DNA from 2 places in the Clostridium lamae genome. Region 2 is predicted to be linked to the other one. Evidence: a T-box and tRNA genes for the amino acid it is inferred to sense, from the RefSeq annotation. Region 2 holds a T-box; the other holds one or more tRNA genes.
The links. A T-box is a leader RNA that pairs with one kind of tRNA and senses whether it is charged. The one in region 2 lies ahead of gltX (glutamate--tRNA ligase), so its partner is inferred to be a tRNA-Glu.
Positions count from the first base shown of each region.

Region 1: it has a tRNA-Glu gene. The T-box ahead of gltX (glutamate--tRNA ligase) is inferred to sense a tRNA for this amino acid. The anticodon was not compared.

Region 1 covers NZ_JASCQJ010000012.1:51,215-69,928, forward strand. Annotated here, with positions in the region: gene QK892_RS08080 (DnaD domain protein) at 1-459, shown strand, start outside; gene QK892_RS08085 (ATP-binding protein) at 452-1,429, shown strand; tRNA gene QK892_RS08090 (tRNA-Thr) at 2,028-2,102, opposite strand; tRNA gene QK892_RS08095 (tRNA-Asp) at 2,123-2,199, opposite strand; tRNA gene QK892_RS08100 (tRNA-Val) at 2,207-2,282, opposite strand; tRNA gene QK892_RS08105 (tRNA-Glu) at 2,287-2,361, opposite strand; gene QK892_RS08110 (BaiN/RdsA family NAD(P)/FAD-dependent oxidoreductase) at 2,616-3,875, shown strand; gene QK892_RS08115 (acyl-[acyl-carrier-protein] thioesterase) at 3,962-4,714, opposite strand; gene QK892_RS08120 (hypothetical protein) at 4,800-5,684, opposite strand; gene QK892_RS08125 (lmo0937 family membrane protein) at 5,873-6,022, opposite strand; gene QK892_RS08130 (hypothetical protein) at 6,085-6,318, opposite strand; gene QK892_RS08135 (adenylosuccinate synthase) at 6,520-7,809, opposite strand; gene QK892_RS08140 (NAD(P)-dependent malic enzyme) at 7,993-9,165, shown strand; gene proC (pyrroline-5-carboxylate reductase) at 9,341-10,141, opposite strand; gene QK892_RS08150 (hypothetical protein) at 10,272-10,565, shown strand; gene QK892_RS08155 (replicative DNA helicase) at 10,613-11,950, opposite strand; gene lonC (Lon family ATP-dependent protease) at 12,096-13,985, opposite strand; gene rplI (50S ribosomal protein L9) at 13,998-14,441, opposite strand; gene QK892_RS08170 (DHH family phosphoesterase) at 14,443-16,410, opposite strand; gene QK892_RS08175 (MazG-like family protein) at 16,415-16,732, opposite strand; gene rpsR (30S ribosomal protein S18) at 16,882-17,124, opposite strand; gene QK892_RS08185 (single-stranded DNA-binding protein) at 17,151-17,612, opposite strand; gene rpsF (30S ribosomal protein S6) at 17,627-17,914, opposite strand; gene QK892_RS08195 (DUF951 domain-containing protein) at 18,023-18,208, opposite strand; gene QK892_RS08200 (mechanosensitive ion channel family protein) at 18,225-18,714, opposite strand, start outside.
Region 2 covers NZ_JASCQJ010000063.1:1,223-14,129, forward strand. Annotated here, with positions in the region: gene alr (alanine racemase) at 1-200, opposite strand, end outside; gene pdxR (MocR-like pyridoxine biosynthesis transcription factor PdxR) at 322-1,716, shown strand; gene QK892_RS17600 (pentapeptide repeat-containing protein) at 1,765-2,955, shown strand; gene QK892_RS17605 (hypothetical protein) at 3,327-4,343, opposite strand; gene QK892_RS17610 (hypothetical protein) at 4,551-4,763, opposite strand; gene QK892_RS17615 (hypothetical protein) at 4,807-5,136, opposite strand; gene QK892_RS17620 (DUF2975 domain-containing protein) at 5,368-5,862, shown strand; gene QK892_RS17625 (helix-turn-helix domain-containing protein) at 5,876-6,082, shown strand; gene QK892_RS17630 (DUF4153 domain-containing protein) at 6,096-7,949, shown strand; gene QK892_RS17635 (glycoside hydrolase family 3 protein) at 8,040-9,245, opposite strand; gene QK892_RS17640 (permease) at 9,526-10,011, shown strand; gene QK892_RS17645 (permease) at 10,008-10,541, shown strand; T-box leader at 10,624-10,855, shown strand; gene gltX (glutamate--tRNA ligase) at 10,914-12,575, shown strand.

The DNA of each region.
Region 1 (18,714 bases), on a different contig from region 2:
GCTTGGAATGAAATGAATATCAAAACTATAGATGACGCTCAAAACTACATAAGAAAAACTGAAGATAAATGGGGAACTTATAGAGAAATTCTTAAATTCTTAGGCATTCGAAATTCAGATATTATGAAGCCACAAGAAGATATGCTCGAAAAGTGGACCACAACCTATAATTATTCTCTCGATATAATAAAGAAAGCTTGTGATATTTGTTTCCAAAGATTAAATAGAGCAGACTTCAAATATATTGATGGTATTTTATCAAGCTGGAATAAAGATAATTTAAGAACATTACAAGATATAGAGAAAAAAGACGCTAGTTATAAAAATTCTTCTAAAAAAGTTTATAATAATCCTAAGAATACTAATAAACCAAAATTAAGGTTTGATAACTTTAAAGGTAGAGATTATGATTATGATGATTTAGAAAAGAAATTGTTAGGATGGGATACTGATGATTAAAAAGTATGAAAAAGAATTAGCCTTAATATATGAAAATATTAGAGCCGAAGAAGAAAATAATTTAATAAAAAGACGTAAAGAAATAGAAGAGCATCACCCAGAAATATTGGAATTAGACAGCTTGATTCAAAAAAAATCCGTAGGTATCTCATTATCTATACTAAAAGGGATTGATGAAAAAACACTTCAAAAATATAAGGATGAGATAACTGACTTAAGGGTTAAAAAGACTGAATCATTAGTAGAGAATGGTTATGATGCTGATTATTTAAACTTACATTATAGATGCCAAAAGTGTAAAGATGAAGGCTATATAGGTGTACATAGGTGCCCTTGTTATAGGAAAAAATTAGTTCACCTTTATTATAAGAACTCAGATTTAAGGGATACTCTATTAGTTAATAATTTTAATAACTTTAATCTATCCTTATTTTCTAGTCATAAATTAAATGAAGCTGATAGATTCTCTCCTAGAAAAAATATTGAAAACATACTTAGATTTGTTAGAGAAGATTATATACCTAAATTTAGCGCTTCAACTGATAATCTACTTTTTTATGGTGACTCAGGAACAGGAAAGACATTTTTAAGTTGCTGTATTGCAAAGGAACTTCTTGATGATGGTTTCTTAGTAATCTATAGAACCGTAGATGAACTTATGAGTAATTTAAAAGAAATCAAATTCGAAAATAATTCTGATTTAGAGAATATATTAATAAACTGTGATTTATTAATAATAGATGATTTAGGTGCTGAACAAATAACAGATTTTACAACAACTGAATTTTTTAATTTATTAAATAAAAAACTTCTTAAAAAAAAGAAAATGCTTATATCAACAAACTTATCATTACCTGATATAAGAACAACTTATACTGAAAGAATTTCTTCAAGACTTTTAGGGAACTTCAAACTTTATAAGTTTTACACTGAAGATATAAGAATTCAACTTAATTTAAAAAGAAGATAGCAAAGAGATAAGTATTACATTTCGGACTCCGTCGCAAGCTCCAAGTCGCCGTAATATAATGATTCTCTCTCTTTTACACTGAATGAAATAATTCCTCTCTATTTTAGGAATTATGAAAAGCATCGCCTTAATATGAGGTGATGCTTTTTTATTAAATGCAAAAATTCTAAAGCATAAATTAATTTTAATATTATGAATACTTAATAAAAGGCTCTTCTTTATTTTAGTCTGGATAATTATTAATTTTTTCAACAGGCTATATTATTTCTATCCACAATAAAATTATATTCCAAATAAATGTATAATAAAATGTCTATTAGTACACAATTGTAATATGTTGTATGCCTATACATTCTTGTGAAGGAGATAGTTCTATGGGAAAAGTGGCCATGATATTTGCTATTAAAATATCACCTCTATTTATTGGAGTAGGTGTTGTTATTATTATAGTATTAGGGATGGTTATCTATATGAAAAAAAGAAATGCAGAATAATCTTAAACTATTGCAAATCAAAAGTGGATAAATTTATTTATCCACTTTAGTTTAAAACAAATCCTAATAAAAAAACAAAAAGCTTTAGAATAATCTAAAGCTTTTGGAGCTGGCAATAGGAATCGAACCTACAACCTGCTGATTACAAGTCAGCTGCTCTACCGTTGAGCCATGCCAGCGTATTTATCTTAAGTTTAAGTGGCGACTCAGAAGGGGCTCGAACCCTCGACCTCCGGCGTGACAGGCCGGCACTCTAACCAACTGAGCTACTGAGCCATATAAATGGTGGAAACAACAGGGATCGAACCTGTGACCCTCTGCTTGTAAGGCAGATGCTCTCCCAGCTGAGCTATGCTTCCATAATGGTGACTCCTAGGGGAATCGAACCCCTGTTACCACCGTGAAAGGGTGGTGTCTTGACCGCTTGACCAAGGAGCCATATCTTTTTGTTTGTCGCCCGTACTTGCCTTTCTGTCGGCGAGCACATTAACTATAATACATAAATTTTAATATAGTGTCAACACTTTTTCACAACTTTTTTTTAAATTTTAAATTCACACTAATAAAATGGCTTAAAACCTAGAAATTTATTGCTTTTTATCTAAATTAAATTTCTTAATTATTTTCAATAAATATATTATAATTTTATTTATAAGATTTAAATACAAATATTATTTTTAAGGAGTTTTATTATGATTCATCATGATCTAATTATAATAGGTGGAGGAGCATCAGGATTAATAGCTGCAATTACTGCAAAAGATTTTGGTTTAGATGTTGCAATACTAGAAGGTACTGATAGAATTGGCAAAAAAATATTAACTACTGGAAATGGACGTTGCAATATTTCTAATAGAACTATTTCTTTTCCATTCTTTTCGTACCATAGTGAGAATTCAGGATTTTTTTCTAAAGTTTTATCTGGTTTTGGAGTTGAAGATACAGAAAACTTTTTCTTATCTTTAGGACTTCCTATTATAGAACTATCCAACGGAAAAATGTATCCTAAATCTCTTCAAGCCTCTTCAGTAGTAGATATATTAAGATTCGCAATAGAAGATAGAGGTATACCTTTATACACAGATTGCAAGGTAAAAGATATCCACAAGGGAAAAACTTTTAAATTATCCACAAGTAATGAAGAAAAAAAGTTATTCACATGTGATAAATTAATTTTGGCCTGTGGAGGAAAATCTGCTGTTAAAACTGGTTCCGATGGATCAGGATATAATTTAGCAAAATCTTTAGGTCATACAGTTATTAAAACTGCTCCAGGAATAGTTCAGCTAAAATTGGATAATCCTTATTTAAAATCTATCTCTGGTGTAAAGTTTGATGGTTATGCTACCTTATTAATAAATGGTGAAGCTATAAGAAAAGAATTTGGAGAAATACTATTTACAGACTACGGTATATCAGGACCTCCAATCCTTCAAATATCTGGTCATGCTTCAAAAGCTTTAATTAATAATAAAAAAGTTGAAATTTTAGTAGATATGATGCCTAATGAAGAAATCAGTGATGTAGAAAATTTCCTTGAAGGTCATTTTGCTATGTTTTCACATAGACCAGTTATAGATTCCCTTGTAGGAGTAATAAATAAAAAATTAATTCCGACAGTCCTAAAATCAGCAAACATATCAAATCTTCATATGCCTTGCTATGAGTTGGAATGGAATAATAAAAGAGACATAATTAACATATTGAAATCTTGGAAATTTAAGTGTATTGACACTAATGGATTTAATCAAGCTCAAGTTACTATAGGAGGGGTCAATACAAAGGAAGTAAACTCTTCTACACTAGAATCTAAGTTAGTAAAAGACTTATACTTCTGTGGTGAAATTTTAGATGTTGATGGAGATTGTGGTGGCTTTAATCTTCAATGGGCATGGAGTTCAGGACATATGGTTGCTAAAAATATTGCATCTAATATCATTAATAATAAATAAAAATAAGGTGCTGTCGCACAATGTAGAATCAATAATTCTACATTTTTAATTAAGGAGCTGCCTAGGCAGCTCCTTGCTTTAATATATTAATTTTCTTTCTTCCAGCATCCTATTATCTTAGTTATAACTTTCTTATCTAAATTTTCTATCTTATGTATAGTTATTAATGACCCACCTTCACCTTCTCTTACATCAGTATATACATTAACAGTCTCGCCATATTTACATTCTTTTTCAAATGTTACCTTTACTTCATGTAAGGAATAATTATTTACTATCTCTTCTGGTAGAGTTTCAATTGCCCAATCAATATATTTAGTATTGTTGACATGTTGATTTGAATCTATTTCGCTATATCTGACTTTAAATGTATCCATATACTTAAATTCATCAAGTAATTCAAGCCTTGGAAGACTAAATTCTTCTTTCATATCACCTTGAGCACCATATACCTTATATTGATCCTCTGGAATTCTCATCATTCTTCGCTTTTCCAAATTAATTAATAAAAATATTGCCTTTGCATTTACTATAATATTTCCATTACTATCTTTAATCTCATAATCTCTTAAAGCATAAAACTTTTTGAATCCCACAGGTTCTGTTTTTACACTTAGCTTTTCTCCATACATAGGCTCCCTAAATATCTTTATATGATAATTATAAAAGACCCAAGTCATATTTCTTTTAATTAGCTCATTCATACCTGACCCTAGCTCTTCAGATTGTTTCGTTCCTATATCAGATAAGATATTTATTATTGTTGACATATTCCCCTTTAGATTCTTGTCTACATCATAATAATGTAATTCGTATTCTTTTTCATAAGATTTTCCCATAAAATGCCTCCTAATAAATAAACATTAAAACTCTGTATTACTACAGAGCCCTAATATAATATTCAAACTATTTTCATAATAAATTCTAATTAATTGGATCTATAAAATTATCATCTGAATTCTCATTTAGATAATCTCCCCCAAAGTTATCTATACTTGGCTTAGTTCTATCTAAAACAAATACGTTTAAATAAGCAGAAACATATATTGCAATTACTATTTGTGCAATAATGATTACTATAAATCCTATTAAAGGGATAAAGCTAAGTAATAGTAGTAATAGCCATACTCCTATTAAAATACCAGATAAAGCCGCTAACCTCCCAATTGTTGACCAGAAGTAGCCTTTTCTAAATAAAAGAAAAGTTTCTCTTATTGAATCTATAGCGTCTAACTCATTTACTAAGAATGTTGAATTAAATAAAGATGCTAATGGCCCAGCTACCATAAGTATAGCTATAAATAAAGGTATTAGAATAATAGTTGCTATTCCTAATGTTACTACTGATAGTATTCCCATTAGAATCATTAATACAATCATCCCTATAACGAACATAAGCCACACTAGTATGTTTAAGCCTAGTGCACTCCACTTTTTATTCCATACATATTTAGTTGCTGATTTCCAACTAACTTCATTTCCTTTGTTTGCATCATCTAATATCTTAGTTATTACTAAATAACCAAATCCCGATAGAATCCCTGAGATAATAGATATTAAAAATATTAATACTATTGTTCCTACTCCTATACTTGTAATCATAGTATCTAAAAATGAATTTGTATAATACATAGATGTACCAAGTAAAATTGTTGCAACTAATGTGGAAAATAATATTATCGGTAATATAAGTGCTGGTGCTATAAAAATTCCTATAACCTTAAGAATTTCAAGAAAATTAGACGTACATAAATTAAAAGATCTAGATATAATTTCAGTTATTAATAAGTTACTTTTTCTCTCTTCCATATAATCACCCCTAACTATTATATTTCTATATATATACATTTTATCACAATAATTTACTATTTTATAATTATTTTTCAATACTATTCATTAACTAAAAAAATATCAATTTTATTTTTCATAAAAAAGTGTTGTATATATCTATAAAATATATACAACACTTTTATTAGTAATATACTATACATTTATTGTTAATTAACTTTTCTAGATATAAAATCTGCAATAAAAACTATCGCTGCCACAAATAGTAATATGTGTATTAAACCTCCACCTATTTTAAATAGTAGACCTATTAACCAAAAAGCTACTACAAATCCGCCTAACCATCTTAAAAATCCCATTTACGTAACCTCCTATTCTTTATTAAATCCACTATTTTTACTTTATATATACTATGTCTCCACTATTTTTCTTTTAATAAATCTTCTATTTTGTTTTTTCCATCATCTATATATTCAATACTTTTATTTTTAATTTTTTTTATTATTTTGTCTATTTTATCTGATTTAGAGTTTACAGCAATTCCAGTCAATAACCCAACAGTAGCACCTAACGCCATTGCTAAAGTTAACTCCTTATTTCTATATTTTTTCTTTTCTAATGTATTATCATTTGTAATTTTCTTAAATATAGCCATAACTGTCACTCCTCATTTACAATTATTTTTTAGTATATTTTACCACATTTTCTCTTTTCAGTCAAAAATTCTTATTAAGTGATATTTTTTGTTAGTTATTAGTACTACTTCTAATACTTAATTTTCACAATATAATATAAAAAAGTTGCATCAGTTTAGATAAAATCTATCTGATACAACTTATATAATTCAATATTTCTTTTAAAGTTCTTTTGTCACTCTAATTGTTTGATCTCTTCTAGGACCTACACCAACTATTGAGATTTTAGTTCCAGTAAGCTCTTCAATTCTATTTAGATATTTCTTTGCATTTTCAGGTAATTCATCGTAGCTTCTAGCTTCTGCTACTTCATCACCCCATCCTTCAAATTCTTCATATACTGGTTCACATTTTGCTAAATCACTTAAGCTTGCTGGGAAGTAATCTATAACTTTTCCATCAAACTTATATCCAACGCAAATTTTTAATTTTTCAAGACCAGCTAATGTATCTATTTTAGTAACACATAAAGATGTTAATCCAGATACTCTTACAGTTGTCTTTAATATAACTGTATCAAGCCATCCACATCTTCTTGATCTACCTGTAGTAACTCCATATTCATGGCCTTTTTCTCTAATCCACTCACCTATCTCATTATCTAACTCAGTTGGGAAAGGTCCTTTACCTACTCTTGTTGTATATGCCTTTGCTATCCCTACAGCATTAGTAATCATAGTTGGACCGATACCAGATCCACTAGCAACTCCGCATGCAGTTGTATTTGATGAAGTTACATATGGATATGTTCCAAAATCTATATCAAGAAGCATTCCTTGTGCTCCTTCAAATAACACAGTTTTATCTTCCTTTATTTCATTATATAGTCTTACAGACGTATCTTGAACATATGGTCTTAATCTTTCTGCAAGTTCTAAATATTCCTTTAATATTTCATCATAGTTTAATGGCTCTCCATCAAGGACATTTACTATGTATTTATTCTTAGCTTGAATATTTTCTTTAAGTTTTTCTTTAAATACTTCTTCATCTATAAGATCACAGATCCTAATTCCAGATCTTTCAAACTTATCTGTATAACAAGGTCCAATTCCTTTACCTGTTGTTCCTATATCATTTTTTCCTCTTGCTTTTTCCTTTAGTTTATCTAATACCTTATGGTAAGGCATTATAACATGAGCTCTATCACTAACAATAAGTTTATTTGGCGTTACACTAACTCCTTCGCCTTCTAAATAATCTATTTCAGTAAATAAAGCTTTTGGATCAACAACAACTCCATTACCAATAATATTTAACTTATTATCATATAATATTCCTGATGGTATTAAGTGAAGTTTATATTGCTTGTCACCTACTTCAACAGTATGACCTGCATTATTTCCACCTTGGAATCTAACTATTACTTCTGCCTCTTCAGCTAAGTAATCAGTCATCTTACCTTTTCCTTCATCTCCCCATTGTGCTCCTAAAACAACAAATGCTGACATTAAATTGCCTCCCAACCTAAGGACTTGCAAGCCCTTATTTTTAAAATTAATATAAATTAATCATCAAATACAATATTAACAAAGTAGAATTAAACTTTCAACTAATTTGCGAATATTTTTTTGCAATGTTTTAATATAATTCGTATAATTAGTATGTGAATATGTACTTAAAGGAGTATTTTTATGAATATATACGATGAATCTCTAAAATATCATAAAGAATTAAGAGGTAAATACCAAATTAAATCTAACTGTAGTATTACTAATGAAAAGGACTTAAGCTTAGCCTATACCCCTGGAGTGGCCGAACCATGTAGAGAAATACATAAAGATCCAGAAAAGGCTTATACCTATACTAGAAAATGGAACACTGTAGCTGTTATTTCAGATGGAACTGCCGTTTTAGGTCTAGGAGATATTGGGCCATTAGCTTCACTTCCAGTTATGGAGGGAAAATCAATACTATTTAAGGAGTTTGCAGATGTTGATGCTTTTCCACTAGTTTTAGATACTAAAAACGTAGATGAGATAGTTGAAACAATTATAAGAATATCTCCATCACTAGGCGGAATAAACCTTGAAGATATATCTGCACCTAGATGCTTTGAAATAGAAAAAAGACTTAAAGAAAGATTAGATATACCTGTTTTTCATGATGATCAACATGGCACTGCTATAGTTGTTTTATCAGGATTAATAAATGCTTTAAAACTTGTGAAAAAAAATATTAAAGATATAAAAATTATTATAAATGGTGCTGGTTCTGCTGGAACTGCAATATGTAAATTACTTATTTCTTTTGGTGCAAAGAACATAATTATCTGTGATAAGGATGGAATAATAGATAAGGATAAAGAAAATCTTAATTCAGCTATGAAAGAATTATCCATGATTACTAATAAGGATAATATTAAAGGCGAGTTAAAAGATGCATTGATAAATTCAGATGTATTCATAGGTGTATCAGCCCCAAATTTAGTTACTAAAGAGATGGCTCTTACTATGAATAAGGATGCAATAGTATTTGCTATGGCAAATCCAACTCCTGAAATTTTCCCTGACATTGCGAAAGAAGCTGGAATAAAAATTATCGGAACAGGAAGATCAGATTTTCCAAATCAAGTTAATAACGTTTTAGCTTTTCCAGGAATATTTAGAGGAGCTCTAGATGTTAGAGCAAGAGAAATTAACGAAGAGATGAAAATTGCAGCTGCTTATGCAATTGCAAGTTCTGTCAAAGAAGAAGACCTAAATTACGATTATATACTTCCAAAAGCTTTTGATCTAAATGTTCAAAAAGCAGTTGCTAATGCAGTTAAAGAGGCTGCCATTAAAACAGGAGTATCAAAACTTTAAAATATCACTATACTGATAGCAGAGTGTGTTGACTTGGAGCCAATCCGAGGTCATAAGAGATTTCATAATACCGAAGCATTGAGGTATTATTTCCTTCAGTTCTATTATGATAAATAGCAGAGTGTGTTGACTTGGAGCGAAGCGACGGAATAAGCACTCTGCTATTTATCATAAACTACATGTTTTTAGATTTATCAGCACACTTTTCTAGTGCTCTAATTATAGAACTTCTAAATCCAGAATTCTCAAGTTCTATTACCGCTTCTATTGTTGTACCTGCTGGTGAACACACCATATCCTTTAATTCACCTGGGTGCTTTCCAGTTTCTAAGGCAAGTTTTGCAGATCCTAAAATAGCTTGTTCTGCCATCTTATAAGCTTTATTTCTTGGGATTCCAAGTTTTACAGCTGCGTCTGCCATTGCTTCAATAAACATAAATACATATGCTGGTGAAGATCCACAAAGTGCAATAAATCCATGGAAGTATTTTTCTTCTAATATTTCACACTTTCCAAACATATTAAATATGTCGCAAACTTCCTCTAATTCATCTTCTCTTATGTTTTTATTAGGACAAATAGCTGAAATTGCCTCACCAACTAGTGCTGGAGTATTTGGCATAGTTCTAACTATCTTATAATTTTCTCCAAGCCATTCTTCCATATTAGCTATATATACTCCAGCAGCAATAGATATAATTATAGTATTCTTACTAATACTATCTTTAATATCTAATAATACATCCTTAAAAATATTTGGCTTAATTGCTAAAAATAATATATCTGAAAATTTTGCCACTTCTTTACTATCTAATGTTGCCTTTATTTTAAATTCATTTTCTATATTTTTTCTAGAATTTTCACTTTTGGTAGAAATAAAAATATTCTCTTTAGATACTTTATTAGAAGATAAAATTCCTGTAAGAATTGCTTTTCCCATGTTTCCGCAGCCTATAAAACCTATTTTTTTATTCATTACCTTCACTTCCTTAATAATATTTATTGTAAATAAATTTCTTAATTATTTATAATTTATAAACTCCACCATTATACTCATAGGATATCTTTATTAATAAATTGCAAACTAATTATAAGGAGGGATAGTTATGAATAATAATATAATAGAATTTAAATCATTTAAGAAAAATAAAGACCCTATTATAAAAGTCATAGATAAAAATAGTTTTTATGATATATATATATTTCTTCAAGACTTAACTAAAGAAGAAATAATTTTAAAATACATAAATAACTTTCTTATTTTAAACCTCTCCTTAAAAAATAAGTATAATGACTTATTTAAATTTAAAAGAATTTTATACTTAAATAAAGTGGATATAGACACTCTCCAAAATTCAGTACAAGCTAACTATATATATCTTAAAATTCTTAAAAGTTAAAAGAATGGGCTGTATCAATATTTTTAATTTGATACAGCACCCTCTTATTATTCCTTATATACTAGTTCTAAATTAGCAAATTTACTATGAGCACCAATCCATGCCATCTTAACTGTTCCAACTGGACCGTTTCTTTGTTTTGCTATTATACATTCACCTATATTTTTTTCTTCAGTTTCTTTATTATAGTATTCATCTCTATATAAGAACATAACAACGTCAGCATCCTGCTCAATTGACCCAGATTCTCTCAGGTCAGAAAGCATAGGTCTATGGTCTGCTCTTTGCTCAGGGGCACGTGATAGCTGTGATAAGGCTATAACAGGGCATTCCATTTCTTTTGCTAAAGCTTTTATAGATCTAGATATTTCTGAAACCTCTTGTTGTCTACTTTCACTGCCTGAGCTACCACTCATTAATTGAAGATAGTCAATTAATATCATATCTATACCATGTTCCATCTTTATTTTTCTGCATTTTGATCTCATTTCCATTACGCTAAGACCTGCAGTATCATCTATGTATATCCTGGCCTTAGATAAAGGACCAGTAGCTCTTGCAATTCTCTCCCAGTCATCATCATCTAAATTACCTGTTCTAAGTTTTAACATATCTACATTTGCTTCTGAACAAAGTAATTTATATGCTAACTGCTCCTTCGACATTTCCAGAGAGAAAATAACTACGCTTTTTCCTTCTCTTAATGCAGCATTTTCTGCAATATTTAACGAAAATGTTGTTTTTCCCATAGAAGGTCTAGCTGCGATAAGTACCATATCACCCTTTTGGAATCCTGAAGTCTTTGCATCTAAATCTCTTATTCCAGATCCTACTCCAGTGATAGATCCTTTATTATTAAATAGCCTCTCAATTTCTAAGAAACCTCTTTCTAATACATTTGATAAAGGTTCATAATCATTAGATCCTTGCTTTTCAGCTAAATCAAATATCTTTTTTTGAGCTAGATCTAAAACCTCTTCTACCTTATCTTGCTTATTATAACTTTCTTCTATTATACTGGTTGCAGATCTAATCAATTTTCTTAAAGTTGACTTATCTTCTACTATTGATATATATGCTTCTAGATTCGCTGTCGTAATTACAGATGAACTTACTTCTGATATATAAGTTACTCCACCTGCTTTTTCTAAACCATCTGTTGATTTTAAATATTCTAATAAGGTTACAAGATCAACAGCCATATCTTTAGAGAACATCTCTCTAATAGCCTTAAATATAACCTTATGACCATCCCTATAAAAATCTTCCTCTTTTAATTTTTCTAAAGCTTTTGCTATTGCACTCTTATCTATTATCATTGCTCCAATAACAGATTGTTCAGCTTCTAAACTTTGAGGTAAACTTCTCATAATTGGTGTATCCAATTTGTAACCTCCTTCCTTTCATAATAAATATATTATATCAAAATTTATTAATAGAAAAAAGCTGATAAGTATTATATTGATTGCTTATTCTTCCCAACTCTAGGAAACTCAAAATAATATTTATCAGCATATAATTTAAATATCTTTATTTTTCAAATACTATATCCATTAACTCTTCAATTTTACTTATAGCCTTAACTTCTATATCATTTAAATTTAATGGAATTTCCTTTTCATTTTCTTTAGGAATAACAACAAGTTTTATTCCTTTTCTTCTTGCTCCATAAATTTTTTCAAAGATTCCACCTACGGCTTTAATATTTCCTCTTAAAGATATTTCTCCAGTTATTGCTACATCTTGTCTTATTGGCTTTTCTAATAATGCACTAATTATTGAAATTGTTATTGCTGCACCAGCAGATGGTCCATCAATTCTTCCTCCACCAACGACATTTACATGAATATCATAGTCCTTAATATCCTTATCAGTAATTCTTCTAATTACTGATGCAGCGTTAAATACAGAATCCTTTGCCATAGTTCCTGCAGTATCATTGAATTTAACAGTACCCATTCCTGGCTTCTTTGACTCGAAAGCTACAGCTTCGATTTCCAAAGTTGATCCTAAGAATCCACTTACACCTAATCCATAAGTGTGACCTATTTCATAATTCTCTACATCATGAACTGTTTCAAATGGAACATATCTTCCTATGGATATAACCTCTTCTACATCTTTCAATGTAATTAAATTGCTTTCTTCATTAGAATTATATAATGAATATCCATATGCATCAGCCAATATATTCACAGCTTTTCTACCCTCGATAGTATATCTACTAATAAGTTCTGCAACACCATCTTCTAGACTTACATTTAGTTTTTTAGCCGCATTTTCAATTATTCCAGTAATATCTGATGCTGATAATGGTTCGAAGTACACCTCTGTACATCTAGATCTTAAAGCAGGATTTATTTTCCCTGGATCTTTAGTAGTTGCTCCAATTAATACAAAATCTGCAGGAGCTCCCTTTTCAAAAAGATACTTTACATATCCTGGAGTATTTTCATCATCTGGATCATAATATGAAGATGAATATTCAACTCTCTTATCTTCTAAAACCTTTAGCAACTTATTTTGAAGAATATCATCTAATTCTCCTATTTCATCTATAAATAGAACTCCACCATGAGCTTCTGTTACTAGCCCTGTCTTCGGCTCTGGAACCCCAACTTCTGCTAAATCTTTTTTACTTCCTTGATAAATTGGATCATGAACTGATCCTAATAATGGGTTAGTGATTTCTCTTGGATCCCATCTTAATGTAGTACCATCTACCTCAACAAATTTTGATTCTTCATCAAAAGGTGTAAATCTTAATTTTTTTGCTTCTTCTAAAGCAAGTCTTGCAGCTGAAGTTTTACCAACCCCAGGTGGTCCATATAAAATTATATGTTGTGGATATGGTGATGACATCTTAGAAATTAAAGATTTTATTGCTCTTTCTTGACCAACAATTTCTTCAAAAGTCTCTGGTCTTAAAAGACTCATAACATTCTTATTTATCTTTTTTGCATCTAATTCTTCTAATCTTTCTAATTTCTTAGAAGTCTTCGAACTCTCAGGCCCCTTTTGCTTTCTTATTATAGATAATTTTATATCATCCATAAATTTATCTTGTCTTTCTTGAAGGGCTTTCTCAACTTTTGTCTCAATTTTATTTTGTACATACTTTCTTGCTATATTTTCTGATATATAGTAAATTGTATCTTCTAATACACCACGTAATTCATCTTGACTTGGAACTACTTTTTCTCCTTTTCCATCTGATGCTATTACGTTTAAAGCATATATTCTTTCACATATATTAGTAGAGTTTATATATTTTTGTAGTTTAAATCTTACGATTCTAGCTCTTACGGCTCCCTCATCTAATACATTATTTAATATTTGATTTATCACATTTGCTTGTGCATCTAAAGATAACTCACTGTCTAATAAACTTTCTATGTTTGTTTCATCGTAAGTCTTCAAACTTAGTCCTCCTTATGATTGCTCTACAATAGTTACTTTCATCTTAGTAGACACCTCTGGATATAGTTTAATTTCTATATCATAACTACCTGCAACCTTTATTGTATCCATAACAATTTTCTTCTTATCTACTGATAACTTATATTCTTTATTAATTAATTCTGCTACATCCTTACTTGTTATAGCACCAAATAATCTCCCATTATTCCCTTTTGCTTCTATCTTAACTTCTTTTCCTTTTAATTCAGAAGCTAATTTTTGAGCAGCTTCAATTTCAGCTAATTTTTTCTTTCTTTCATTTTCCTTTTTAGCATTTAATACATGCATATTTGCAGTAGTTGCTTCCTCTGCTAATTTCCTAGGAAATAAAAAGTTTCTTGCATATCCATCTGATGCTTCTATAACATCACCTTTTTTACCTAATTTCTTAACATCTTGTAATAATATTACCTTCATGTTATTCACCAACCTTCAAATGTTTTTCTATCGATTTTTTAAGTATTTTTTTAGCTTCTTCTACTGAAATGTTACTCAATTGTGCTCCTGCCATATTCATATGGCCACCGCCACCTAATTCTTCAAGTATTACTTGTACGTTATACTCTCCTATAGATCTGCCACTAATTACTATACTATTATTCATTTCAATTAATACGAAGCATACATTGATTCCAGATATGTTTAGTAATTCGTCAGCCGCTCTTGCAGCCATAAATGATTTTTTCACTTCTTTTGGTGCTATAGCTATAGCTACATTATCTTGTACCTGAGCCGATTTTATTGTATCAGCTATTACTAAATAGTCTTCAAGATTATCCATAAACATCTTTTTAACTTCTATTGTATCGGCCCCTAACCCTCTTAAGAAGGATGCAGCATCAAATGTCCTTACTCCAGTTTTAAATGAGAATCCCTTAGTATCCATAAATATTCCTGCAAGTAAACCCTCTGCTTCTAACTTCATTAAATTAGGCTTTTGTACCATATATTGAATTACCTCTGTTACCATTTCTGATGTTGATGAGGCATATACTTCAATATAGTTTAATATGGCACCTTCAACTATATCTGGACTTCTTCTATGATGATCAATGATTATCTTTCTTTGAATTTTTTCTAATATTGATTTATCTAATATATATCCTGAATTATGGACATCTACTATTATTAACAATGTTTTTTCATTGATTTGCTCATAAACATCTTCTACTGATATAAAAAGATTATCATATCTTGAATCTTTTTTTAATTTTGATAAAAAATAATCTATTGCAGATGTTTCATTTCCTAAAATTATGCTACAAGGTTTACCTAATTGTTTAACAACTGAAGATAACCCTACTGATGAACCAAAACAATCCATATCAGGATTTTTATGACCAATAATAAATACATTGCTACTTTCATATATTAATTCTTTTAATGTATGTGAAATAATTCGAGCTCTAACCCTTGTTCTCTTTTCTATCTCTCTTTTATTTCCTCCAAAGAATTTGATTTTTTCATTGTTTTTTATAACTACCTGATCTCCACCTCTACCCAAGGCTAATTCCTTTGCTGTATTAGCAAAATTATTATTTTCCAAAGGGCAAGTTCCACCTCTACCTACACCAATACTCAATGTCACTTGAAACTTATTTCCTCTTTCAATTTGAGATACTTCTTCTAGAATTGAAAATTTATTATTTATTTCCTCATCTATATATTTATCCTGTATCGATAATATATACTTATTAGAATCATACTTAGTTATCATAGCCTTAAGTCTTTGTGCATATGCATTTATAGATTTCTCTACTTCTGCAACTAACATAGGTCTATCAGTTTCCATAGTGGTTTCAAGCACCTCAGATAAATTATCAACTTCTATAATCATTATACTTTCCTTGGTACTTTCTATATTTTTTTTACCACCAATATCATTAAAATAAACTATATACAATTTTTCTTCTAAATCAAAAGCTTCTATCTTACTTGCATATACTTTATAAAATGAATCTAATATTTTTATTTTTTGATGTAACTCTCTATCACATGTTAATAATCTAGATAAATTTAATCCTCTCGCAATACTAACTACATTTAGCCCTAAAGGATCTTCTTCTGGTATAAATTTATTAAACTCTTTATTGCTCCAAAAAATTTCACCTGTTTCCTTTATTATTGCAAGTGGGAATATAAGATTGAAAATATTATTGTCTATATCTTTAAGAATTATTTCTTTCACTTTTTCTATATTACTTTGTGTCTCTTCCTTATTTAAATATTCACTAACAGTAAATATTATAAATATAGCTAATAACAAAGTTCCTAAAAAGATACTCTTTCTATAATAGAATCCTATACAAGCTCCTACAAACATAATTGGCGTAATTATAGGTCTAATCATTTCAAATCTTTTCTTAAATAATTCTTTCCATTCCATAATATTAATGGCGCTCCTTTAAATGTAAATGAAGTTTACTTAGGCTCCTTCCATCACTTTCATACTCATGTCCTTCAGCAATGCCTACTTGTAATTTCTTTTTCATATCGTCATCAACATCCTTGCATGAATATCCTAGTTTCTGGGCTAATACATATAAAATAACCACAGCTCCTGATATACAATTTAAAATTGCATCTTGAGCTACATTACTTCCTTTGGTTAATAAATGATAAAATTCAGCTATTATACTTAGAAGATTTGCCTTTAGCTTTTCTATCATTTTAATATTGGCCATTATATTTAAATCATCTCTCTTCACCCTGTTCACCCCTATACTAATACCCTTGTATTTATATTTTAAAGATAATTCACATTTAATGCAACAACTTATAAACTTATTTACATATTTTGTAAGAATATATTGTATTAGCATAACAAAAAACCCCTGACATCCAGGGGTTAATTATCTTACTCAGTTGTAAATGGTAATAATGCTATGTTTCTTGATCTCTTTATAGCACTTGTTAATTCTCTTTGGTGCTTAGCGCAAGTACCAGAAATTCTTCTTGGTAATATCTTACCTCTTTCTGTTACGAATTTTCTTAGCTTAGTAATATCTTTATAATCTATTGTTTCAGCTTTATCTACGCAAAAAGCACATACTTTTCTCTTAGATCTTCTCATTTTTCCAGATCTCTTCATGTCTTTCATGCTAATTCCCTCCTTCTTTTAGACTTTTAGAAAGGCATATCTCCATCATCTACAGGAGTCATGTCTTCCTCGAAATTCATACCACCAAAATCATTTGATGGCGTTGAATAATCAGAACTATTATTTGAAGAACCAAATCCATTATTATATGAACCTTGATCTCTTCCAGCACCACTATTGTTACTTGATCCAATGAATTCAAAAGAATCTACAACTATATCAGTTGTATATCTCTTAGTTCCATCCTTAGCATCATAACTACCAGTTCTAATGCTTCCAGTAACAGCAAGTTGTCTGCCCTTTGTAAGATATTGTGCTATTGTCTCACCTGTTTTACCAAAAGCTATACAATTGATAAAATCAGTTTCATCCTTTTTGAAAGGTCTTGTTACTGCTAAACTAAATCTAGTAACTGCAGTACCACTTCCAGCAGCAAAGTTTAGCTCTGGATCTTTAGTTAGTCTTCCAATAAGTATTACCTTATTCATAACAATATCACCTCTTACGCTTCTTGTTTAACTATGATGTGTCTTATAACACCATCAGTAATTCTGAATACTCTGTCTAATTCTTTAGGTAATTCTGAATCAGCATTGAAGTTGATTAATGTATAGAAACCTTCGTTAACTTTTGCGATTTCGTAAGCAAGCTTTCTTCTACCCCAAACGTCAACATTTTCTATAGTTCCTCCACCGTTTTCTATTACACCTTTAAATTTTTCGATTGCAGCTTTGCAAGCTTCCTCGTCTAATGATGGGTGTAGTATAAATATAGTTTCGTACTTTCTCATCATTTTCACCTCCTCCCCTCGGACTCTGGCTGTGCTTTACACAGCAGGGATTACAATTTAATATTTTAACATTTTTTGATTTTCTTTGCAAGCTATAATTTAAGGCAATTATGGATTGATCTTTTTTTTGGCATCCTTTTGGAATTTACTTCTTGGAAGCATTACTATTCTTCCGCATCCAGTACATTTTATTTTTATATCTGCACCTAATCTGATTACTTCAAACTCCTTGCTACCACATGGATGCTGTTTTTTCATTTCTACAATATCACCTAAATCAAAAGTCTCTATCATTATACCCCTCCTATAATTACTTATTTTCTTTTTTTACTAATTGAGTTTTTGGATAAGGAATTTCAACTCCAGCTTCATCTAACGCTATCTTAATATCTTTTCTTAAGTCTCTTTCCATTTTCCATTGAGACATAGGTTTTGCTTTTCCAACGGCTCTTATAGTAACTCCAGATGCATTTAATGATATAGCACCTAAAACTTCTATTTCACTTCTAATTTCATCCTTGTTATCTTTCTCAAATTTTTTACATACTTTCTTAATAATTTCAATTGTATTATCTATATCTTCTTCATATGCAATTTCTACATCTACTATAAATCTCATGTCCCCTCTAGAATGATTAGTGATTTCCACTACAGATCCATTAGGCAAATTATGAACATCTCCACTAAAATCTCTTAATACAGTTGACCTTATTCCAATATTTTCCACTATTCCACTAAATTCTTCTATAGTGACATAATCTCCAACGCCATATTGATCTTCAAAAATAATGAAGAATCCA
Region 2 (12,907 bases):
TCAACAATATTAGCAACTGCAAGTTTTTTTACATTACAGCTTAATAAAGCTTTAGATACTTCAACAGCACCATGACCATAAGCATTAGCTTTTACAACACCTATTATTTCACTTTTATTAGATCTTCTCTTTATTTCTTCTATATTATTTATTAAATTATTTAAATCAATTTCAGCCCAAATTGGATGTAATAAATTCATAATATAACCCCTTACTATTGTTGACTTCTTAATCATATCATTGATAATATTATATACATAAACTGAAACTTTGATAAGTATCAGTATTAATAAATTTGATGAGGTCAGATAAGGTGATGATATGGACACTTTAACTATAAATTTAAATTCTAATAGTAATATTCCACTATACATTCAACTTTATAATTTTATAAAAGAAGAAATTCAATTAGGTAATTTACAAGCAAATAGTAAGCTACCTTCAAAAAGAAAATTATCTAAATATTTAGAAATTAGTCAAAATACAGTAGAAGCAGCATATGATCAGTTGATAGCTGAAGGATATATAGTATCTTTACCTAGAAAAGGATACTATGTATCGGAATTACAAGAAGTGATAAATAATACTAGTAAAAAAGATTATGAAAATAAGAAGATAGGAAGAAGAAAACAATACAAATATGAATTTTATTCCAGTAGAGTTGATCTTGATAGCTTTCCATACGGAGTATGGAGGAAAATCAATAAAGAAGTTTTAATAGAAGAAAATAAGGAACTTTTACAGATAGGTCATTCTCAAGGGGATAGAAATTTAAGAGAGTCAATTAACAATTACTTAAGGTTTTCTAGAGGAGTTAATACTAATATAGATAATATAATTATAGGGGCTGGAAGTGAGTATTTATTTCAAATAATTATAAATATATTAGGGAGAGAAAAAGTGTTTTCTGTAGAGGAACCTGGATATTATAAAGTTAAAAAAATATTAAAAGTAAATGGTATAAATCCAGTTGCAATACCAATTGATAATTATGGAGTAGATATTAATAATTTAAGGGAAAGCAACTCAGAAGTAATTCATATAACTCCTTCTCATCAATTTCCCACAGGAGTTATTATGCCTATTAATAGAAGAATTCAAATTTTAAATTGGGCAAATGAAGATAGTAAAAGATATATAATAGAAGATGATTATGATAGTGAGTTTAGATTTGAAGGAAGACCGATACCAGCTTTACAGAGTTTAGATAGTAAAGGGAAGGTTATATATTTAGGAACATTTTCAAAGTGCTTTTCACCATCAGAAAGAATAGCTTATATGGTATTACCAGATAAATTAATGAAGATATATAAGGAAGACTTTAGTTTTTTAGCTTGCACTGTGTCTAGGACTACGCAACAAGCTTTAGTAAGGTTTATAGAAGAGGGGCACTTTGAAAGACACCTAAATAAAATGAGGAATATTTATAGAAGAAAGAGAGAATTTTTAGTATCTTTGATAAAAAAGCACCTAAATAATACTGAGATTATTGGAACTAACTCTGGACTACATTTATTACTAAAAGTTAATAATGGAATGAGCGAAAAAGAGCTTATTATGTCAGCAGAAGAAAAAGGCATTAGGATATTAGGATTATCAAATTCTTATTTAAATAATTTTGAAGAAAGTAAAACTGTATTTTTAGGATATGCTAATTTGAAGTATGATGAAATAGAAGAAGCAATAATAATATTAAAAGAAGCATGGAATTTATAATAAATCTTTAGGAGATAATATAGGTATTAAATTTAGAGGAGAATGTATATGGCCTATATAAATTTTAAAGAGGAAGTTTCAGTAGCTAAAGATCAATTAAAAAAACGCATTAATAATAATAAAAAAATATTTGGAAAATTATTAGAGCATAAAGAAGATGTATATTCGGAATATATTCCAAATGAAAAGTATAGTTTTAAAGAACATAAAGAATTAGTTTTAGGAGGAGGTCATCCTAAAAAAGAAGATGAATTTAAAGAAGTTAAAGATGCAGATATAGTTTGTTCTAAGTTTATTAAATGTAGATTTTCTAATATAAAATTCACAAACTGTAGATTTATTGGTTGCTATTTTGAAGAATGTGAATTAATGGGTGGAGGAGTAGTTTTTCAAGATTGTATTTTTTTCAAGCAGGATAGAGATGCTAAACCAAATTTAAATAAAGAAGATAACCTTTCCTGTGAATTTAATGATTGTAAGGTATATGCCAAGTTTATAAATTGCACATTAGAATATATTATTTTCAACAAATGTATTTTAAATACTACTAATTTTGAATTAAGTGATATGAGTAATGGAATGATATTTGATTCAACCTTAAGTATGATAATTATTTCTGATACTAATCTATCAGGAACCAAAATAGTAAATACATATATTGAAGATTTGGAGTTTAGAGATAAGTATAAAAGTAAATTAGATGAAAAAACTTTTTTTGATAAGATAAAGTTTAGAAAAAGAAATAGAGATGAATACGAAGGAATATATACAGTTTATGAAAATATAGCTGATAAATTTAAAGATAATAATTTGAAAAATAATTTTGGAGAATATTATTTTTTATGCAGAAAAGCTCAAAGAAAGGTTCTAAAACCTATTCCTAAGATTACGTCAACAATTAGTTTATTAAGCTGTGGATACGGAGAAAGACCAATGTATGCTGTATATTTTTCTTTGTTTATAGTTTTTCTATTTTCTATATTGTATTTAATTTTTGGAATAAAGGTAAATGAAGAGTTAATTACATATGACAATATGAATAATTTAAGTGAATTAAGAAAAATTCTAAAAGACTATAATGAATCACTAAATCTAAGCGTTGGAATGTTTGCAGGGGTAGGACTTAATGAAGCGCAGCCATCTCCAAGATCTTATATGCTAAGTAATATAGAAATGTTAATTGGCGTATTAATGACAGGAATTGGAACGGGAGCACTGGTAAAGAAAATAGTTAGGTAATGCTTCGCAAATGAAAAAATGAAAGAATGAAAGAATGAAATAATGAAAAATGAAAGAATTGAGAAAGTGATAAGTTATAATGAATAGTTAAGGGAAGAGCATCAAAAAGTTTTAAATATTATGGAAAGTGTATTAGAAAATAAGTCTATGGATTTCAAAATCTATAGACTTATTTTTTTAATTATTTTTCTTCATATCTTTATAAATATCATTTAATAATAAAGGCATCTCTTTACTATCACCTGTCACAAGCATCCAAATACCTACTAATGGCAACATTAATATTAAAATTTACCTTTAGTATTTCATCATAGAGTACAAATGAGTTATTGTTTAACATTGCGTACCAAGTATTAGTTTCTAATTTGATTCTATTGACTTAATTTCATCTGTGCTCTGACCATATCAGCAACTTCGTAAAACCAACTGTACATATCTTCTGGCTTTAGTGACATTAACCTATCAATATCAACAATTATTGTTTTATCTTTAATAGATGTAACCTCATAAAATAGCTGTGAATTAAGAATATCAATACTACTAATTTTTTCCCACTCTTGAATATCCATTTCCCCTTTTTCTATCAATAATTTAAAGGTATCAAAGAAGTATTTTTGCATGAAGTTTACCTTTAAATCATTTATTCCTGTAAATTTTTTATCTATTTCAGACCATAGCTCTGAAATAGCTTGTTGCCTTGTAATAAGGCTCTGCAAATCAAAGTTTCCTGTTGAAAATATTTTTATAAGTACATCATTCCAATTCTCAGGTTTCCACTCTAAAGTCTTACTCATGTGAACAAGCCATTTATCATGTGGAATATATTCTTTATTTAAAATAAATAATGCACTTATTAACGGCTTTAATGAATTGTTTAGCATAAAATGCCCTTGTATTATATCATTACGATTTATCCATATATCCCCTGCCAAACGATAATTCCACCATGCATCAAACATAAGTCCCTCTGCTTGAGCAATGTTTATTGGTAGAGATAACTTTTGTTTGATGAACTCAGATACTTTATTTGCAGGGTCATAAATAATTTTTGCATAAGATAAATCCCATAATGCCACCATATCATAACTTCGATTTAAAACCTCATTAAAATCTTCAATTTTTATATCATAAAGATATCCATTGATTTTTGTAATGCCAAGCGGAACGGGTGTTTTTGTTTTTTTATATTTCTGATATTGCTCTTGTGATAAGAAAATTACGATGTCAATTTCAGATAGATAATCTGCATATCCGCGGGACAATCCACCATCTAACATAATACCTACAATATCGTCAAAAGCTAAAAATTTATTCATACATTTATTTAATTCATTCAGTAATTCTTCAATATTGTTTTCACTATCAATATTAACAAAAGGTCTTTTCATGACATCTCCTTAAAAAATATAATAATATTAAGTCTATAATTTAATACTAGATTTCATTAAAATATTTACATCATTGACCATTTTTATTCTTAAAAAACACTATTATACACACTATGAAAAGAACAGTAATAATAAATATACATATACTTACTAAAGTGAATTTATTACTCTGTCTTGTCTTTAAATCCTTTTAATAGAATTTTTAATTTATACAGTTTTTTCTTTCTTAAAATAGGTATAAATTCCGCTAATGAATAGTAAGGCAGATGACAATACTATAACTTCAGGGCTTTTAACAAAGAAGGAATACGGTAAAAATACTAGAGCACATACTATTTCTCTAATTCCTCTTTTCTTATTTCTAAGTAAAAATGCAATTATTCCAATTATAGATAAACATATAATAAGTTTTATAATCAATATACTTCCCCCTTATTTTATTCTAATAATGTTAATTTGTAATTCAAGATTGAAAGCTAATGGCACCGAATATTGGGAAAACTACTAAAATGAATATTATCATGATTAAAGAAACTATTTTTCCAATCTTAGCTCCAAAGTTATTTTTATATTTGTATCCTAAAATAAAAGCTGGTATAAAAAATATAAGTGAATATATTACTGTATAATGTAAGCCTGTGTTGCCATTAGACCAAGGCTTTAATCCTATATAGTTTAATATAACATCTCCATAACACAGATTATCTCCAAAAGAAAAAGAAAATAAAATACCAATAATAGATAGCAATAAGGAAATAGAACCTAATCCTATTTTTTTATTATTTAAGATCAATATTAATACCTCCATGAAATAGTTATTTAATAAGATAATAACACTATTTTCAAATATATTCCATTTATTTCTATATAGAGGTTTTATCTTAGAATCATAAGAAATAACTTAATTCTTTAGGGGGAAAGTAAGATGATTTAAAAGAGAAATATATTATTGTTTTTCGATAAAAATATATTGAAAAAGGTTTCTTTTGATGATAGTATATATCTATGAAGTAGGAGGGATTATATGGAAATGAAAAATGAAAAAAACTTATCTAAGGTATTATCTGTAATTCTAAATATTACTATTATTTTGGGAATAATTCTTTCAGGGTTACTTGTATATGATACTTTTATAAAAAAAGGAATTGAAGAAGTAATAATTAGTAAAGGTATAATAATATCATTATTAGTAATAGGAGTAAGTAGCTTATTTTATGTAGTTTTTATGTTAAAGGGTATAATAAACACACTGGTAAAGGGAGATCCCTTTGTTAGAGATAATGTAGTTGCCTTTAAAAAAATATCTGTAGCTTGTTTGATTATATCATCATGTTACTTAATAAATTTATTTATAAACTCAAATTTTAAGGAGTTTAAGTTTATTTATGTAGATAATATGGGAATACATACCGATATGGAAGTATTTATATTTTTATTTGCAGCGGCATTTATATATATTTTAGCCAAGGTTTTTGATAAAGCTGTATCCTTTAAAGAGGAAAATGATTTAACTATATGATAAGGAGAATAACATGGGAATAGTAGTGAATTTAGATGTTATGATGGCAAAGAGAAAAATTTCTTTAAATGAGTTAGCAGAGAGAGTTGGAATTACAAATGCAAATCTTTCTATATTAAAAAATAATAAGGCTAAGGCAGTTAGATTTTCAACCTTAGAGGCTATTTGCAAAGAACTAAATTGTCAGCCAGGAGATATATTAGAATATGTAGATGAATAATGGAGGTGTAATAATGGTCAACGTTGTATCATTAGTCTTAATGAAGGCAGAAAAGATACTTTTACTAAAGAGAACAAAAAATAGATTACCAATTATCGCTATGAATGATAATGAAACTCCAGAAAAATGTATTGAAAGATGGACTAAAGATAATATAGAAATAGGAACATCAAAATTAATAAAAATTGAAAAAAACTTTAAAATTGACAATTATAATATTAGTTTAATTTTTATAGATACAACTAATACTGAAGTTAACATTTTTAATGAAGAATTAGTATTTGAAGATTGTAAGTATACAAGTAACATTAATAAGGTTGAAGAAGAGTTATTGATAAATGTAGTTAAGAAGTGTAATTTAATAAATTATAGATCTTTAGCTATTGAGTCATTATCAAAAACTTATAATATTAACAATAAACCTTCTTTAAGAAATCCATTTATGGAATTAGAAAAGGGAAGGATGAACAATAAGAAAGCTTTAAATCTTATAGTTTTATCATTACTTGTAGGAGCTTTATTTTCAATATTTGTATTTAACTACTTAGGAGTTTCAGTTCCTATTATTATTGGTTTAATGGTTATTCTATTTATAAATATCGTGGGAATTAGAAACAAAAGCTTTTTAGGATTCTTTTTTGTTGCTGCAAGTATTATTCTTTCATTAACTTATGGCATATTTACCAATGAAGTATTTAGGTTTTTAAATTTAATAGTTATTCCAATAAGCTTATTTTCAGGATTTTTATTATTAACTTATAATAATATACAATTTAAGCTGGTTAATTTTATAGTTGCTTTCTTTGAATTAATTGTTGGTCAGTCTATAGAAAATACTTCAAAGCTTTCAGTTGAGTTAAAAGAGAGATTTGGAAACGTAGATAGAGAAAAGAAAAATGGGTATTCTAAGCATATATTAAAGGGGATATTAATCTCTATACCTTTAGTTATAGTTTTACTGATGTTACTTTCAGGAGCAGATGAGGTATTCAGTTATTATTTATCAAATATTTGGGAATACATTAATATAGAAAATATTTTTGATTTTGTTATTAGAGTTATTATAGCTATGGCAGTAATGTTTTTAGTTTATGGATTAAACTATACATTATCATCTACTAAGGTTAAAAAAGTAAATAATAAAGGTTTTAATAGAACTTTTAATGCAACTACAATAGTTACTATTTTAGTTTCAATAATTTTAATATACTTAGTATTTACTAAGATACAAGTTTCATATCTATATTTAAACAAGGAACTACCGGCAGATGTTACTTTCGCAGATTATGCAAGAAGTGGATTCTTCCAATTAGTATTTTTAGTAGTTCTAGATCTTATTATGATAATATCTATTAAGCTAAAAACTATTGTTAATAGTTCAAGAACAAATAATGTTTTAAATATTGTTTATAGTATAATCACAGTTTTAACTATAAATATGGGAGTAGCTGCAATATATAAGATGAATTTATATATTGGGGAATTTGGATACACAAGACTTAGGATTTTAGTTCAAGCATTTACAGTGTTCTTATGTATATCACTTGTATTTCTTCTATTATTTATATGGAGAGAAAATAATTTATTTAAGCCTATTGCAATAGTGGCTATGGCTATATATTTAGCTTTAAATTATGGTAATATAGATAATTTTATTGCAAAGGAAAATATTAAGCTTATAAATCAAAGAGAAGAAATAGATTTGTGGTATCTTTCAAAGCTATCCTTAGATGCAAGAGATGCTATTGAAGAGGGTAGAAAAAGTGGCTTAGTTAGTATGGAATATTATAATCTATGGCTTAGAAAAATAGTTACAACTGATCATTGGTATGAGTATAACTATTATAATAATGAAATATCAAAATAGGGAGAGTAGTTTGAAATGGAGAGAAGCGGAAAAGTATATAGTGCCATTTCTACAATTTTAATTTAGGAGCTGCTACGGCAGCTCCTATTTTTATATTATATTTAGTTTTAATTTTAGTTGTAATACTCTTAAAACAGCTTCATTTATAACTTCTTCTTTTATGTCGCCATTATTTACAGCTTCAATAACCGTAGGAATTTGAATATTATAATCTGAAGAAATAATTAAATCATTTCCAGCGTTTACTGCAAATATTACAGAATTAACTTCACCTATATATTCTTTTATTGCATCCATTTGTAAGTCATCTGTCATTATTACTCCATCAAATCCTAAATCATTTCTAATAATATCATGAACAGGTTTAGATAAAGAAGCAGGAAGTGTCTCATCTATTGAACTAATAATATTATGAGATACTAAAATACTATCGGCACCTGCATCTATACCAGCTTTAAAGGGAATAAAATCATTATTAATAAAGCTCTCGTAACTTCTGTTATCAACTGACATACCTGAATGAGTATCTAAATTACTTCCATAACCAGGGAAATGTTTTAATGCTGAACCCATATTATTTTTTTGCATAGTTTCCACTACAGTTCTTATATAAGTAGCTGTCTCATCAGCACTTTTTCCAAAGGTTCTTGGATAAATATAATCATTAGGATCAGTTGAAATATCACAAACTGGAGCTAAGTTCATATTAATTCCAATAGAATTTAATAGTTCTGCTTTTTCTTTGGTATCGCTAATAATTAATGGATATCCACCTTCATTATATAGATCCTGTGGTGAGTAAAATGGAACAGCCCTAAATTCAGGATACCAGCTTAATCTATTAACAATTCCGCCTTCTTCATCTATTGCCATAATCATATTGATATTTGAGTTTTCTTGATAGAGTTTAATGGTAGAAGATAAGCTGTCCTTAGTTTCTCCTTGTATATTTGCATCGAATAATATAAAACCACCAACTTTATATTTATTAATGTCATCTAATGCAGTTTCACTATTACATCTAATCAGAAACATTTGTCCAACTTTTTCTTCAAGTGACATATTAAATAATAGCTCTTTTGCTTTTACTAAGTTACTATCTTCAGTTGATGGATTATCTGGTGTATTTGAATTGTCATCTGGGTTATTTGAATTATCATTGTCGATAATTGAGTCAGAATTATCTTCTCCAGTAGGAGGTTCATTTGTTTTTCTAGAATCAGAATATTTATAGCCTATGAAAAAAGAAACTATAAATAATAAAATAATAGAAAAGACTAAAACTAATTTTTTCATAATATGTCTCCAATACTAATAAAATTTAATAAAGAATTACAATAAAATCTTAACTTTACCTTGAATATATAATAAGTAATATTATTTTAAATTAAAGTTAGTTTTAGAACCTTATATTAATAATTATAACTATATTATATGCATATATACATAATTGGACAAATTTTATTACACATCTATAATATCTATATATTAAATTATAAGTCAAAATTAAAGATTTCACCTAATTATGATTGCTTTATATAATAATATTAATTAATACTTTTTAAAAGTGAGGTATATGAGTAGTTTAATTCTTTATATATTAACATTTATCTTTTTTATAATATCATATAAAAAAGATAAGGAAAAAACAAAAAAAGCATTATTAAAAGGATGTAAGTCAATAGAAAATATACTTCCTCAATTTCTAGGAATAATTTTAATTGTAGGATTAACCTTAGCAATATTAAATCCAGAAACAATAGCACGCATAATTGGAAGTAATAGTGGTATTTCAGGAGTATTTTTATCTGCAATTTTAGGAAGTATTGCAATGATGCCTACCTTTGTAGCATTTTCTACAGGTGATATGCTATTAAAAAATGGAGCTGGTATAGCACAAGTCACCGCTCTTATATCAACACTTACCTTAATTGGAATAATTAGTATTCCCTTGGAAATGAAATATATAGGTAAAAGAGCAGCTATCTATAGAAACATATTAGCTTTTGTTTTTTCAATCATAGTAGCATTTTTCGTGGAAATGGTGGTGACAATGATATGATAAAAACTTTAGCAAAAAGATATTCCTTTTTTATTACTTTCCTTATAGTAATGATAATTATAACAGTTTTTAATAAAGACTTAGGAATTAAATCATTTAGTATAGCTTCATCAAGTTTTAGGCAAATGCTTGAAATAGTTCCTCCAATAATGCTAATGCTTGGGCTTATAGATGTATGGATTTCAAGAGAAACTATGATGAAATATATGGGAGATAATTCAGGGATAAAAGGAGTTTCTCTTGCAATGCTGATAGGATCAATAGCAGCTGGACCTATGTATGCAGCTTTTCCTTTTACAAAGGTTCTTCTTAAAAAAGGTGTTAAATTTAGTAATATAATAATATTTATGAATGCTTGGTGTGTAACTAAAATATCTACATTGATGTTTGAGTTTTCTTCATTAGGATATAAATTTACTTTAGCAAGGCTTCTTATTGATATTCCAGGAGTAATTATTATGGGATATTTAGTTCAATTTTTAATGCCAAAGGATGAGTTAGATAGACTTTATAAGGAGAATTTAGACTAAGAAGTAATGTTGTTAAATGAATAATATAAAATTATTTACAAAAACTAAATGTATAGTTATAATGTTTATGACAAAGCATAAATAATAAGCTATGAAAGAGAAAAGTAGATAGATAATCATTTTACAGAGATTTAAGCATAGGTGGAAGCTTAAAATTTGATGCTATTGAATGAAGCTCTGGAGCTATAAACTGAAACTGCATTATTAAATTGCAAGTAAGTTTATGGGATTCTCCCCTTAAAGAGATTGAGTGGATTAATTTTTAATTAATCAATTTAGGTGGTAACGCGGAAATTTAGTCTTTCGTCCTAATATTTATAGGATGAAGGGCTTTTTTATTTATAATTAAAAACAAACGGAAGGAAGATAAATATGAGTTTAGAAAAATTAGCAGAATTAATATTCCCTAATATTGATAAGACACCAGAAGATTATATTGCAAAATATCCAAAAAGAAATTTAAAAGAAGGTGCTGTAGTTACAAGATATGCACCATCACCAACTGGATTCCAACACATCGGTGGAGTTTTTGCCGCATTAATTAATGAAAGATTAGCAAGCCAAACAGGTGGAGTATTCTATTTAAGAATAGAAGATACTGACCAAAAAAGAGAAGTTGCAGGTGCTATAGAAGATACTATTCAAACTATGCATAACTTCGGTATGGATTTTAACGAAGGTATGACTGGAGATAATACTTCAAAAGGAGAATATGGTCCATATAGACAAAGTGAAAGAGCTGATATATACAGAGCTTTTGCTAAAGATTTAATTAAGAAGGGATTAGCTTACCCAGCTTTTGATACACCAGAAGAGTTAGCAGAACTTAGAGAAAGACAAACAGCTGAAAAAATAACTCCAGGATACTATGGAGAATATGCTAAGGATAGAAATTTAACTGCTGAAGAAGCTATGGAAAAAATAAATAATGGAGAAGCTTACATAATTAGATTTAAGTCACCAGGAAATATAGAAAATAGAGTAGAATTCCAAGACTTAATTAAGGGTGATATAAGCTTCCCTGAAAATAATCAAGATATAGTTATAATTAAGGGTGATGGACTTCCAACTTATCACTTTGCACACGTTGTAGATGACTCTTTAATGAGAACTACTCATGTTATAAGAGGAGAAGAATGGTTATCTTCATTACCAATACACGTTCAATTATTTGATGTATTAGGTTTAGAAAGACCAAACTATGCTCATATTCCAACAATAATGAAGAATGATAATGGTTCTAAGAGAAAATTATCTAAGAGAAAAGATGCAGAAGCTGCAGTTTCATACTACAAAGAAGTTGGATACCCTGTTCAATCAGTTGTTGAATACTTATTAAACATAGTAAATTCTACTTTTGAAGAGTGGAGAGCAGAAAATCCTACAGTAGATTATCATGAATTTGAAGTAGCTTTAGATAAGATGAGTAAATCAGGTGCATTATTTGATATAGTTAAATTAAATGATGTAAGTAAAGAAGTTATCTGTAAGATGAAAGCTGATAAGGTTTATGAATTATATACTGAATGGGCTAAGGATTTCGATAAAGAAATGTATGACTTAGTAACTGCAAATGAAGAAATGTCTAAGGAAATCTTTAATATAGATAAAGAAGGTCCAAAGCCAAGAAAAGACTTTGCTAAATGGGATGAAGTAAGAGGAAAAGTAGATTATTTCTATGATGAATTATTCAATAAGGAAACAGCAGAAAATGTTGAACTTCCAAAGACTTTAAGCTTAGAAAATGCAAAAGAAGTAATAAAAGTATATAAAGATAAATTTAATTTTAATTCAGGAAGTCAAGAAGCTTGGTTTGAAGAGTTAAAAGTTATTGGAGCAGAGCTTGGATACTGTGCTAACAGAAAAGAATACAAAGCAAATCCAGATGCATTTAAGGGAATGATTTCTGATGTTGCTGGAGCTGTAAGAGCAGCTTTATCTCATAGAAGCAACACTCCTGATCTTTATACTATTATGCAAATATTAGGTGAAGACAAAGTAAGATCTAGATTTGAAGCATTTTTAAATATATAAGATAAGGGTCGTTGCACAATGCACAATGCATAATTGATAATGCATAATTAATGTAAAAACTACTGAAAGTAGTTTTGAAAATTAAGGGGCTATCACATTAGCAGATAAAAAATCTGTTAAAGATAAGATAGCTCCTTTATTTTTTATTAAAAAGGAGCTATGCACTAATTATTAGCGTGACAGTAACTTATTTATTAATTTAAGCAATTAATAAAATAGTTAGTTGAAAGTTGGATATAATTATAGAGTACGGAAAATAAAAATTTTTATTTAATAGTTGAAATCATTTTAGATTATTATGTAAAATAAATATATCATAATGAAAAGGAGTT